One region of the Paenibacillus cucumis (ex Kampfer et al. 2016) genome, then DNA from elsewhere that is predicted to be linked to it. Evidence: riboswitches for the same ligand, from Rfam matches in the RefSeq annotation. Region 1 holds a riboswitch; the other holds the start of a gene.
What was found. Region 1 has a riboswitch for glycine ahead of sdaAB (L-serine ammonia-lyase, iron-sulfur-dependent subunit beta). Riboswitches for the same ligand answer to the same signal wherever they lie in the genome.
Positions count from the first base shown of each region.

Region 2: linked by a shared signal. The riboswitch ahead of gcvT (glycine cleavage system aminomethyltransferase GcvT) and the one ahead of sdaAB (L-serine ammonia-lyase, iron-sulfur-dependent subunit beta) in region 1 are both predicted to bind glycine.

Region 1 covers NZ_JACLIC010000045.1:123,265-128,160, reverse strand. The annotation lists gene sdaAA (L-serine ammonia-lyase, iron-sulfur-dependent, subunit alpha) at 1-829, opposite strand, end outside; gene sdaAB (L-serine ammonia-lyase, iron-sulfur-dependent subunit beta) at 819-1,508, opposite strand; glycine riboswitch at 1,623-1,759, opposite strand; glycine riboswitch at 1,764-1,937, opposite strand; gene pstB (phosphate ABC transporter ATP-binding protein PstB) at 2,465-3,220, opposite strand; gene pstA (phosphate ABC transporter permease PstA) at 3,234-4,121, opposite strand; gene pstC (phosphate ABC transporter permease subunit PstC) at 4,124-4,896, opposite strand, start outside.
Region 2 covers NZ_JACLIC010000007.1:334,308-339,203, reverse strand. The annotation lists gene gcvPA (aminomethyl-transferring glycine dehydrogenase subunit GcvPA) at 1-1,272, opposite strand, end outside; gene gcvT (glycine cleavage system aminomethyltransferase GcvT) at 1,269-2,411, opposite strand; glycine riboswitch at 2,641-2,741, opposite strand; glycine riboswitch at 2,745-2,867, opposite strand; gene gcvH (glycine cleavage system protein GcvH) at 3,214-3,606, shown strand; gene H7T88_RS04685 (PTS mannitol transporter subunit IIBC) at 4,036-4,896, shown strand, end outside.

The DNA of each region.
Region 1 (4,896 bases):
GAGCGAGCCCACCTTGCGCTGTCTCGCGGTGACGGCTTGGCATCGCACTGCCTACCTCCAACATCACGTCAATGACTTCGTCAGACGGAATGGCACTGCGTACACCAGCGAGTGCCATATCTGCGGCAGCCAGTGCAGTAACGGCACCGAGTCCGTTGCGCACGATGCATGGAATCTCTACAAGGCCAGCAACCGGATCGCAGATGAGGCCCAGTGTATTTTTCAAAGCCAATCCTACAGCATGCACTACCTGCTCTGGCGTCCCTCCACGAAGCTCCACCATCGCACCGGCAGCCATGCCAATCGCTGAACCTACTTCTGCCTGACAACCGCCCTCGGCCCCTGAAATAAATGAATTGTTGGCGATCACGTATCCAATAGCACCGGCGCAGAACAATCCATTCACCAGATGTTCATCCGTCCAGCCAAAACGTTCCTGCGAGCTTATAAATACGCCAGGAATGATGCCACAAGAGCCCGCTGTTGGCGTAGCCACGATCCGTCCCATGGAGGCATTCACTTCCGATACGCAAAGCGCATAGGCCATGGCAAGGGCAGAAGCATCACCAGAGCATGTTTCGCCTTGGCGAATATATTCGGCCATCTTTTTCCCGTCCCCACCCGTCAGTCCGCTACGTGAGGTTGTATCTTCTGTAAGTCCTTTACGAACCGCTTCTTTCATCACTTGGTAGTACTCCGACATCTGCTTTACGACGTCTGTTTCGGGTGTGTTAGTCTCCTGCACCTGCTCTTCAATCATCAACTGTGCAATTGTTTTGGACTCCGCAGTGCAGATGGTGTTTAATTCATGTAGATGTTTAAACCGCATCCGGATCACCCCCTCTCTTCAGATCAATCACACGAATATCCAGCATATGATCCAATGAACGCAGTTTGTTCAACGCGTCTTCACTCGGCGGTGCATCCATCTCCATTGCTGTAAGTGCCTCACCATCACGAGCCTTTCGATCCACTTGCATATAGCCGATATTCACTCCGGACGAGCTAATGGTTGAGGTCACGGATGCCAGAACTCCCGCTTTATCGGCATGACGCAAAACAAGTGTCGGAAACTCTCCACTGATCTGTACGCGAAAATCATTTAATGCATGCACAGATACACTGCCGCCACCGATGGAAGCACCTATTAAAGAGCATGCCCGTTCGCCGTGCCACAATTCAATCTTGACCGTGTTCGGATGAGGAGCCGGTAGACCGCTGGTGTAAAATTCAACCTCCATGCCTGCTTCATCTGCATATTGCTCTGCATCCGGTATACGCGGATCATCTGTAACGTAACCCAGCAAACCACCGATTAGTGCCAGATCTGTTCCATGTCCCTGATAGGTATCCGCAAATGAGCCATATAACGTAAGCCTTGCACGTTCCGGTGTACATCCCAGCCACTGACGCGCAATTCGTCCCAATCTTGCAGCACCGGCTGTATGTGAACTGGATGGTCCCGTCATCGACGGGCCAATAATTGAAAAAACATCTTTAAATCGCACCTGTTAACCCTCCAATTGGTTTTGTCATCGATATCTGGACAAGACCCACCACAATGTTCCTGATTTACTGATTGATGACATCAAAAAAGGACAGAAGAAGGCCGTTAGCCCTCTCTCTGTCCTTGATACCTGAGAGTTTCATGATTTTAAGCCAGGAAGAACAAGGCCGAGTACACGCAAGCACTCATCTGTTCAGCAATCTGACAATCATATACCCCTTGGGTGGCGCTTCTTCCGCGCACTCTCCAGAGTTGCGTCCAACGACGGTACATTTACCTGAGAGATTAACGGTTATGCCGGGTGCATAACTGCTTGCTCCTTCGGTGCCCAAGCCATCTGTACAGTACAGTTCTACATCTTAAATTGCATTAATCATGCCTACTTGTACTGTATTGCATCATCCTGCTAGGTCTCTCCCGCTCGTTATCATTCGCTATATTCTGTTATTTCCTTAATGAAAGTTCACCATTCTGCCATGCATTCAATCATATACAGCGTAATATGCCATACGCTATATGTCAATAAAAGTGACGTATTCTCAAAGCACATCATTTCTATATAGGATATGCTCATTTCGTTCATATGGTTCAGGGCTTGTTCGATCTTTTCTATATAAGTTGAACTAAAGATTTTACACAGTCCACTCCGTTAATGTGTAAAAGAAAAGTTCAACTTATATAGCACCGAATAACGAAGACCGCCCTCACTCCATGACAGGTACGAATCATAGACACATATGAACCTGCCAATGTACTTGTGACATAATATTATAGGCAACATTCCAGTTCGATCCTACAATTGTAGCGATTTGTGTACTCGTAAATAACTCATAAAGCATGTTCAAATATAAAAAAACACAAAAAAAAGCATGATCCTTGAACACCCTCGTTCAAAGATCATGCTGTTATTTCGTGTTTCTCTAAACATATAAATCTATGCTACACCCTTGACTCTTATTAACCAAAACGCCCCATAATATATTCCTGCGTCAAGCGGTTGTCCGGGTTAGTAAAAATGTGCTCCGTCTCCCCGTGCTCAACCATACTGCCCAGATAAAAATAAGCGGTATAATCCGAGATGCGAGCCGCCTGCTGCATGTTATGAGTAACAATAACGATGCGTAGCTCTTGCTTCAACTCCGAGATCAATTCCTCCACTTTACCCGTAGATACAGGGTCAAGCGCAGATGCAGGCTCGTCAAGTAATAGGATCTGCGGGTCTACAGACAGTGCGCGCGCGATACAGAGACGCTGTTGCTGTCCACCTGAAAGTGCCAAGGCTGACTCATGTAGCCTGTCTTTCACTTCATCCCAGAGAGCAGCACGGCGCAAGCTTTTTTCCACGATTTCATCCAGTGCCTTCTTACTTTTTGTACCGCGGTAGCGGGGGCCAAATGCGATATTGTTGTAAATAGACTTGTGAAAAGGGTTTGGCTTCTGCCACACCATGCCGATTTTCTGACGAAGCTTGATTACATCCGTCCCCGGTTCGTTAAGGTCATTGCCGTCCATCCAGATATGTCCTTCCGTGCGGGACCCGGCAATCTCATCATTCATCCGATTTAACGAACGAAGGAATGTGGATTTCCCGCAACCGGACGGCCCGATCAGGGCCGTTACACTCGCTTCGGGGAAAGTCAGGCTGATCTGCTTCACGGCCTGAAAATGTCCATAATATATGCTTAACTGTTCCGTACCAAAAGGTATGGCCATGTGGATTTCCTCCTTATTTCGAAGCTGTCATACGGCGGTACACAACCCGGCCGATCCAGCGCGCGCTCAGATTGAATGCCAGTACCAGAATGACCAGCACGGCAGAAGCCCCTGCTGCAACTTCTTTTGAATCTGGTCCGATGCCTTCACTGTTGACTTTCCAGATGTGTACAGCTAGTGTTTCCGCAGGACGAAGTGGATTAATTGGTGATCTCGGACTTGTTGGATTCCAGTCCGTAAAGTCCAGCGGTGGACTACTCATACCCGCAGTGAACATCAGGGCCGCTGCTTCACCGAAGATCCTACCGGATGCCAGAATCGTACCAGTGATCAAGCTTGGCAGTGCCACAGGCAACAGGATGGACGTAATGATCTTCCATTTGGACAAACCAAGAGCAAGTCCTGCTTCCTTCTGCTCTTTGGGAACGGCTCGGAAAGCTTGCTCTGTCGTCCGTACCATAAGTGGCAAGTTGAAAATTGCCAGTGCCATCGCACCCGATAAGAGTGAGAAGCCCAGGCCAAACGTATTTACGATCAGCAAAAGTCCGAACAAACCGATCACGATCGATGGGAAAGATGACAATACTTCGACAACCAGTCGAATGAAACTTGTAATCCGACCCGGTTTGGCATATTCCGCCATATAAATACCTCCGCCCCAGCCGAGCGGGATGGTAATAATCAGCGTTAGTACAAGCAAAAAGATAGAGTTAAAGAGTTGCGGACCAATACCACCGCCACCTTTGAGCAATTGCGGCGCACTCGTCAGGAAGTGCCAGTTGATCTGACCGATCCCCCGGAACAGAATAAATCCGAGTAAACCGAGCAAAAGTACAACAATGAATAAAGCCAGAATCACGATGACTACTGTTGCAATTTTATCCGCTGTTTTTGGCTTCATTCTCATACCCGGTTCCTCCTTTCAAGCAGGCGAACCAGAATGACGAAGACAAAGGTCATTACCAGCAGGACAAGCGCCATGCTCCACAATGCATTGTTATGAACAGAACCCATCGTGGTGTTACCCATACTCAGGGTGATTACACTTGTTAATGTTGAAGCGGATTCGAGCAGGGATGTCGGTACATGCGGCGCATTACCGATGACCATCTGTACAGCCAATGCTTCACCAAATGCACGAGCCATACCAAGGACAATACCTGTCAGCAATGCAGGTAGCACCGTCGGAATGATTACCCGATAAATCGTCTGCCAGCGTGTTGCGCCAAGCGCATAAGAAGATTCACGCAAGCCCTTAGGCAAAGCAGACAACGCATCTGCCATGATACTCGTAACTGTAGGCAGAATCATGACGGACAACACCAGACATCCGGCTGCAATCCCAATGCCGGGTCCTCCGAAGATACTGCGTAACATCGGAACAATTACGCTTAGACCGATAAATCCGTATACAACGGATGGAATACCGGAAAGCAATTCAATCGCGGGCTGCAAAATCTTTTTACCTTTACCCGGTACAATCTCGGTCATAAAGAGTGCTGCACATAGACTAAGCGGACTTGCGATCAATGCTGCAAGCAAGGTGGTTGTAAAGGAACCCGTGATAAACGGTAATGCACCATAAACGCCAGGCTCACCTGTAGGATTCCACGTTTTTCCGAAAATGAACTCACGCAGGCTGACGCCATCCTGGAAAAAGGTTGATAACCCTTTGG
Region 2 (4,896 bases), on a different contig from region 1:
TGCCAGTTCCGAATATTCACGTCCGAGTTCATAACCGCCGATGAAGCCTGCATCCAGCAGTTTCAGCTGAAGAGCATCCACATCGGTTTCTTCAGGGAGCTGGATGACGAACTCGTTAAACGTAGGAGCAGTAAAAGTAAGTCTCACTCCGGGAATAGCTGTTAACGTATTTCGTGCATAGTGACTCTTCTGCAAATTCAGATCAGCAACATCAATCATGCCTTGTCTTCCCATGGTAGACATATAGACAGAAGCACTAAGCGCTAATAACGCCTGATTTGAGCAGATGTTAGATGTCGCTTTTTCGCGGCGAATGTGTTGCTCGCGGGCTTGCAGCGTCAGCACGAAGCCTCGTTTGCCGTTGCGATCGGTCGTCTGGCCGACGATTCGACCAGGAATCCGGCGCATGTGAGCCTGGGACACGGCGAAGTATCCGCAAGTGGGTCCGCCGAGCGAAGCGGCGATTCCGAGGGGCTGCGCATCGCCTACGACGATGTCGGCCCTCAGCTTGCCTGGGGCTTCCAGCAAACCGAGCGACAGCGGGTTGGCGCTCACCACGAGCAGTCCTTTGTGCGTGTGCACAAGGTCGGCAGCCTGTTTTATATTTTCCACGGCACCAAAGAAGTTGGGGCTCTGAATCATAACCGCTGCGGTATCTTCCGAAATTGCCGTTTGCAGGGCATCCCAATCTGTAACCCCATCTTTATAACCAATCTCTACAATCTCCAGACTCAGGCCATGTGCGTACGCCTGCAATACTTGACGGGCTTCAGGGTGAACGGTGCGAGATACGATAAGCTGTTTACGACGGGTAGCTGCGGCGGCAAGATTGCCAGCTTCTGCAAAAGCCGTTGCACCATCATACATACTCGCGTTGGCTACCGCCATACCTGTCAGTTCACAAATATACGACTGAAATTCAAAGATAGCCTGCAATTCTCCTTGGCTGATCTCCGGCTGATAAGGGGTGTAGGCTGTATAGAACTCCGAACGGGAAATGACATGGTTGATGACCGAAGGGATGTGGTGGTCATAGATGCCTGCGCCGAGGAAGCTGGCGTGTGTTTCAAAGTTGGCATTGGAGCCAGCTTGTTTCGACATATGGCGAGTTAAGGCATATTCATCCAGTTTGGAGGACACAGGCAACTCGCCTTGGTAACGAATTTCCTGCGGGATATCTTTGAACAAATCTTCAAGAGTATCCACGCCGATCGTGGCCAGCATAGCGCTCTGGTCTTGTTCTGTCATGGGGATGTAGCGGTGCTTGCTCATGCTTGCTCAGCTCCTTGGGTAGGTGTCTTTGACGTACGTGTCCGTTTATGAAAAGGGGTCTTGACGACCTCGGCTTTTAGCTTTTTGCCACGAATCTCAATCTCCAGTGGTGTACCCAGTGCAGTATATTTGCTGTCAATCAGGGCAAGCCCCAGATTACGTTTCAAGGTCGGCGACTGTGTACCGGTTGTCACTTCACCAATCTGAACGCCATCCGCATAGATCGGGTAATGGGGCCGCGGTATGCCACGCTCCAGCACTTCGATACCGATCAGCTTGCGGGCAGGGCCGTCATTTTTTTGTTGCAACAAAGCTTCGTGTCCGATAAAAGACCCGGCGTTCAGTTTCACAAACATGCCCAGCCCTGCCTCCAGTGGAGAGATGGTTGGTGATAATTCCTGCCCGTATAAAGGCAACTTCGCTTCGAATCGCAGTGTATCACGTGCACCAAGTCCTGCTGGAACGAGGCCTACATCAGCACCGGCTTCCATCAGTCCGTTCCATACGAGGGCTGCCTGATCAGCTGCAACATACAGTTCAAAGCCATCTTCTCCGGTGTAACCGGTTCGTGATAGCAGCAGCTTTACTCCGCATACCTCGGCATGCTGCACGAAGCGGAACGGTTCGATGGAGCTTGCATCTATCTCTGAACCTGTAACCTTCGAGAGAATATCGACCGCTAAAGGGCCTTGTAGCGCAAGCAACGCCGTTTGCTCGGAATCATTGGTGATGTTCACCCCAGGTATAATGTGCTCCTGCAACCATGCCCAGTCTTTGTCGATATTGGAGGCATTGACGACCAGCATGTAGTGTTGCTCCGCGAGTTTATAGATGAGCAGATCATCCACTACACCGCCATCGGGATAACACATCAGTGTGTATTGTGCCTGACCTGGTACAGTTGCGGTCACGTCGTTGGTTGTCATGTTTTGCAAAAAGGCTTCTGCCTGTTCACCCGTTACGGTGAATTCGCCCATATGGGATACATCAAACAGCCCGGCGCGCTCGCGCACGGCTTCATGCTCTTTTTGAATACCGCTAAACTGCACGGGCAACTCCCAACCGCCAAAATCAATGCAACGTACACCTTCATATTGCGCGTATAGGGGGAAGAGTGGTGTTCTTAATAAATCAGACATCCAATCACCTCGTCATGGGCCGTAGTAGGCCAAGTATGAAAACACGTTCTGTGAGCCAGATCAATAATGCTTAAGTAATTTTGGTAATCGAGAGTTAACAGCCGACTGTTCTACATTTTTTCATTGGTTATGTTCAGTACGATTCTAGAACCTGCAATTCATTTTTTGGGAAAAAGGAAAAGGACAGGCCAAAGAACCGGCATGCCAAGTAGCACGCTGTATTCTTAGGCTCTGTCCCTTGTACCTGAGAGTTACCCCGCCGTTTATTCAGACAGGTTTCCCCTTGGGTGATCATAACGTCCGTATAGGACGATTAGATGCTCTCCAGAGTTGCGTCCTGTAAAAGTCCTTTTGCCTGAGAGATTCACCCCCGCTTGTCGGTGGTTTACTCCTTCGGCGCCGCCTCATGCACATCCCCAAACCGGGTGTACGGGCAATCTCTCCCTTTACATTCATCCGCGGTTCATACGTAGTCCAATTAACTTCAGTTGCTCTTCTCATTAAAACGTGAATACAGTCCTGATGTCAAGAACGATATCATTGAAATTGTGTAAAATACGAATATTTAATGTTTATACTATATTAATGTTCGGTTATTTTAAAAGAGTGCGCTTACTATTGTAATATTCACCATTATATGCAGAAAGAGTAGTGTAAGGTTACACACGAAGAGGTATCCAAATCTAAATAAATTGTGAGCTAACTTGACATTTGAATCTGAAATATCATACGCTATTGTCTGGGAAAAAGGTGAAGGTCAAAGAACGCATGCACTCATTAATGAAAAGCGAGGCGGATATCGATGAGCGAATTGAGAAATGATTTCCTGTACAGTAAAGAGCACGAATGGGTGCAAACCGTAGGGGAGGATACCGTACGTATTGGCATTACCGAGTTCGCGCAGCATCAGCTGGGTGACATTGTGTTTGTAGAATTGCCTGATCTTGAAGCCGGTGTAAAAGCAGAAGACAGTATCGGTACGATTGAATCCGTCAAAACGGTATCTGATCTGTTCTCACCTGTCAGCGGCACCATTGTTGCAGTGAATGAAGCTTTGCAGGATTCGCCAGAACTGGTCAATAGTTCTCCTTATGAAGAAGGCTGGATGATCGAAATCCGTGTCGATGGAGATGTAGCAGCTGCATTATCCACATTGCTGAAGGCGGATGCTTATCTTAAACATACTGAGGAATAGAATTCGACTGGATTGTCGAGTTGATTTGTACTTATTGACATATATATAATCTCGTTTGAATATAAAAAATCTTGTTCTTTAAACCTGTGTGAGCTATGGAGCTTACGCAGGTTTTTTGCTGTTTTTTTACGTATTTTGGAGTGACATAGCATCATGAATAAAAAAAATGCAAACGGACCAAGCTATTTTATTGCTTTGTATGTTGTATATGAATAAAGTCATAGGCAAGAAAAGCCTTGCGTATCAAAGGGTTGAGCATATATTCCTAATTAAGAGCGACTACATAATCCAATGTTGTCATCATTGTTCATGACGAAAGTACGCTTTCATTTGATTGAACAGGAAGGTTTTCTCGCTTAGGATTACAGCAGGGGATCAATGATACCCCTTTCATACGAAATAATGACTTGATTCAAGGAGGATAAACCAATGAGTAATTTGGATCAAACATCCAATTCCAAAGGTGGGTTACGTGTTGGTGTGCAACGCTTCGGACGATTTCTGAGCGGTATGGTCATGCCCAATATGGGAGCATTTATTGCTTGGGGATTAATTACAGCGATGTTTATTAAAACAGGATGGTTTCCGAATGCGACAATAGAGCAGCTTGTAGGGCCGATGATTACTTATTTGCTGCCGCTACTGATCGGTTACACCGGGGGTACGATGGTGCATGGCACACGTGGTGGTGTCGTCGGGGCGATTATGACCATCGGTGTCATTGTCGGAACGGATATTCCAATGTTCCTCGGGGCCATGATTGCGGGGCCTTTCGGTGCATGGGTGATCAAGAAGTTTGATAAATCCATTGAGGGCAAGATCAGAGCCGGTTTTGAGATGCTGGTCAACAATTTCTCGGCAGGAATTATCGGCGGTATTTTGGCGATCTTTGCTTTGCTCGGTATCGGGCCGGCAGTAGAGGCCATTAGCAAAGTGTTGTCTGCTGGCGTACAAGGTTTGATGAATCTGGGCTTATTGCCACTCGTCAATCTGATTATTGAACCGGGTAAAGTATTGTTCCTGAACAATGCCATTAACCACGGGATCTTAACGCCAATTGCAACAGATCAGGCAAGAGAATTAGGTAAATCCGTTCTTTACATGCTTGAGTCTAACCCGGGACCAGGACTAGGTATTTTGCTCGCTTACTGTTTCTTCGGTCGTGGAATGGCGAGATCTTCTGCACCTGGTGCGGTGGTCATTCATTTCTTCGGCGGGATTCATGAGATTTACTTCCCGTACATCCTGATGAGACCTATTTTGATTCTGGCAGCCATCGCCGGCGGTGTA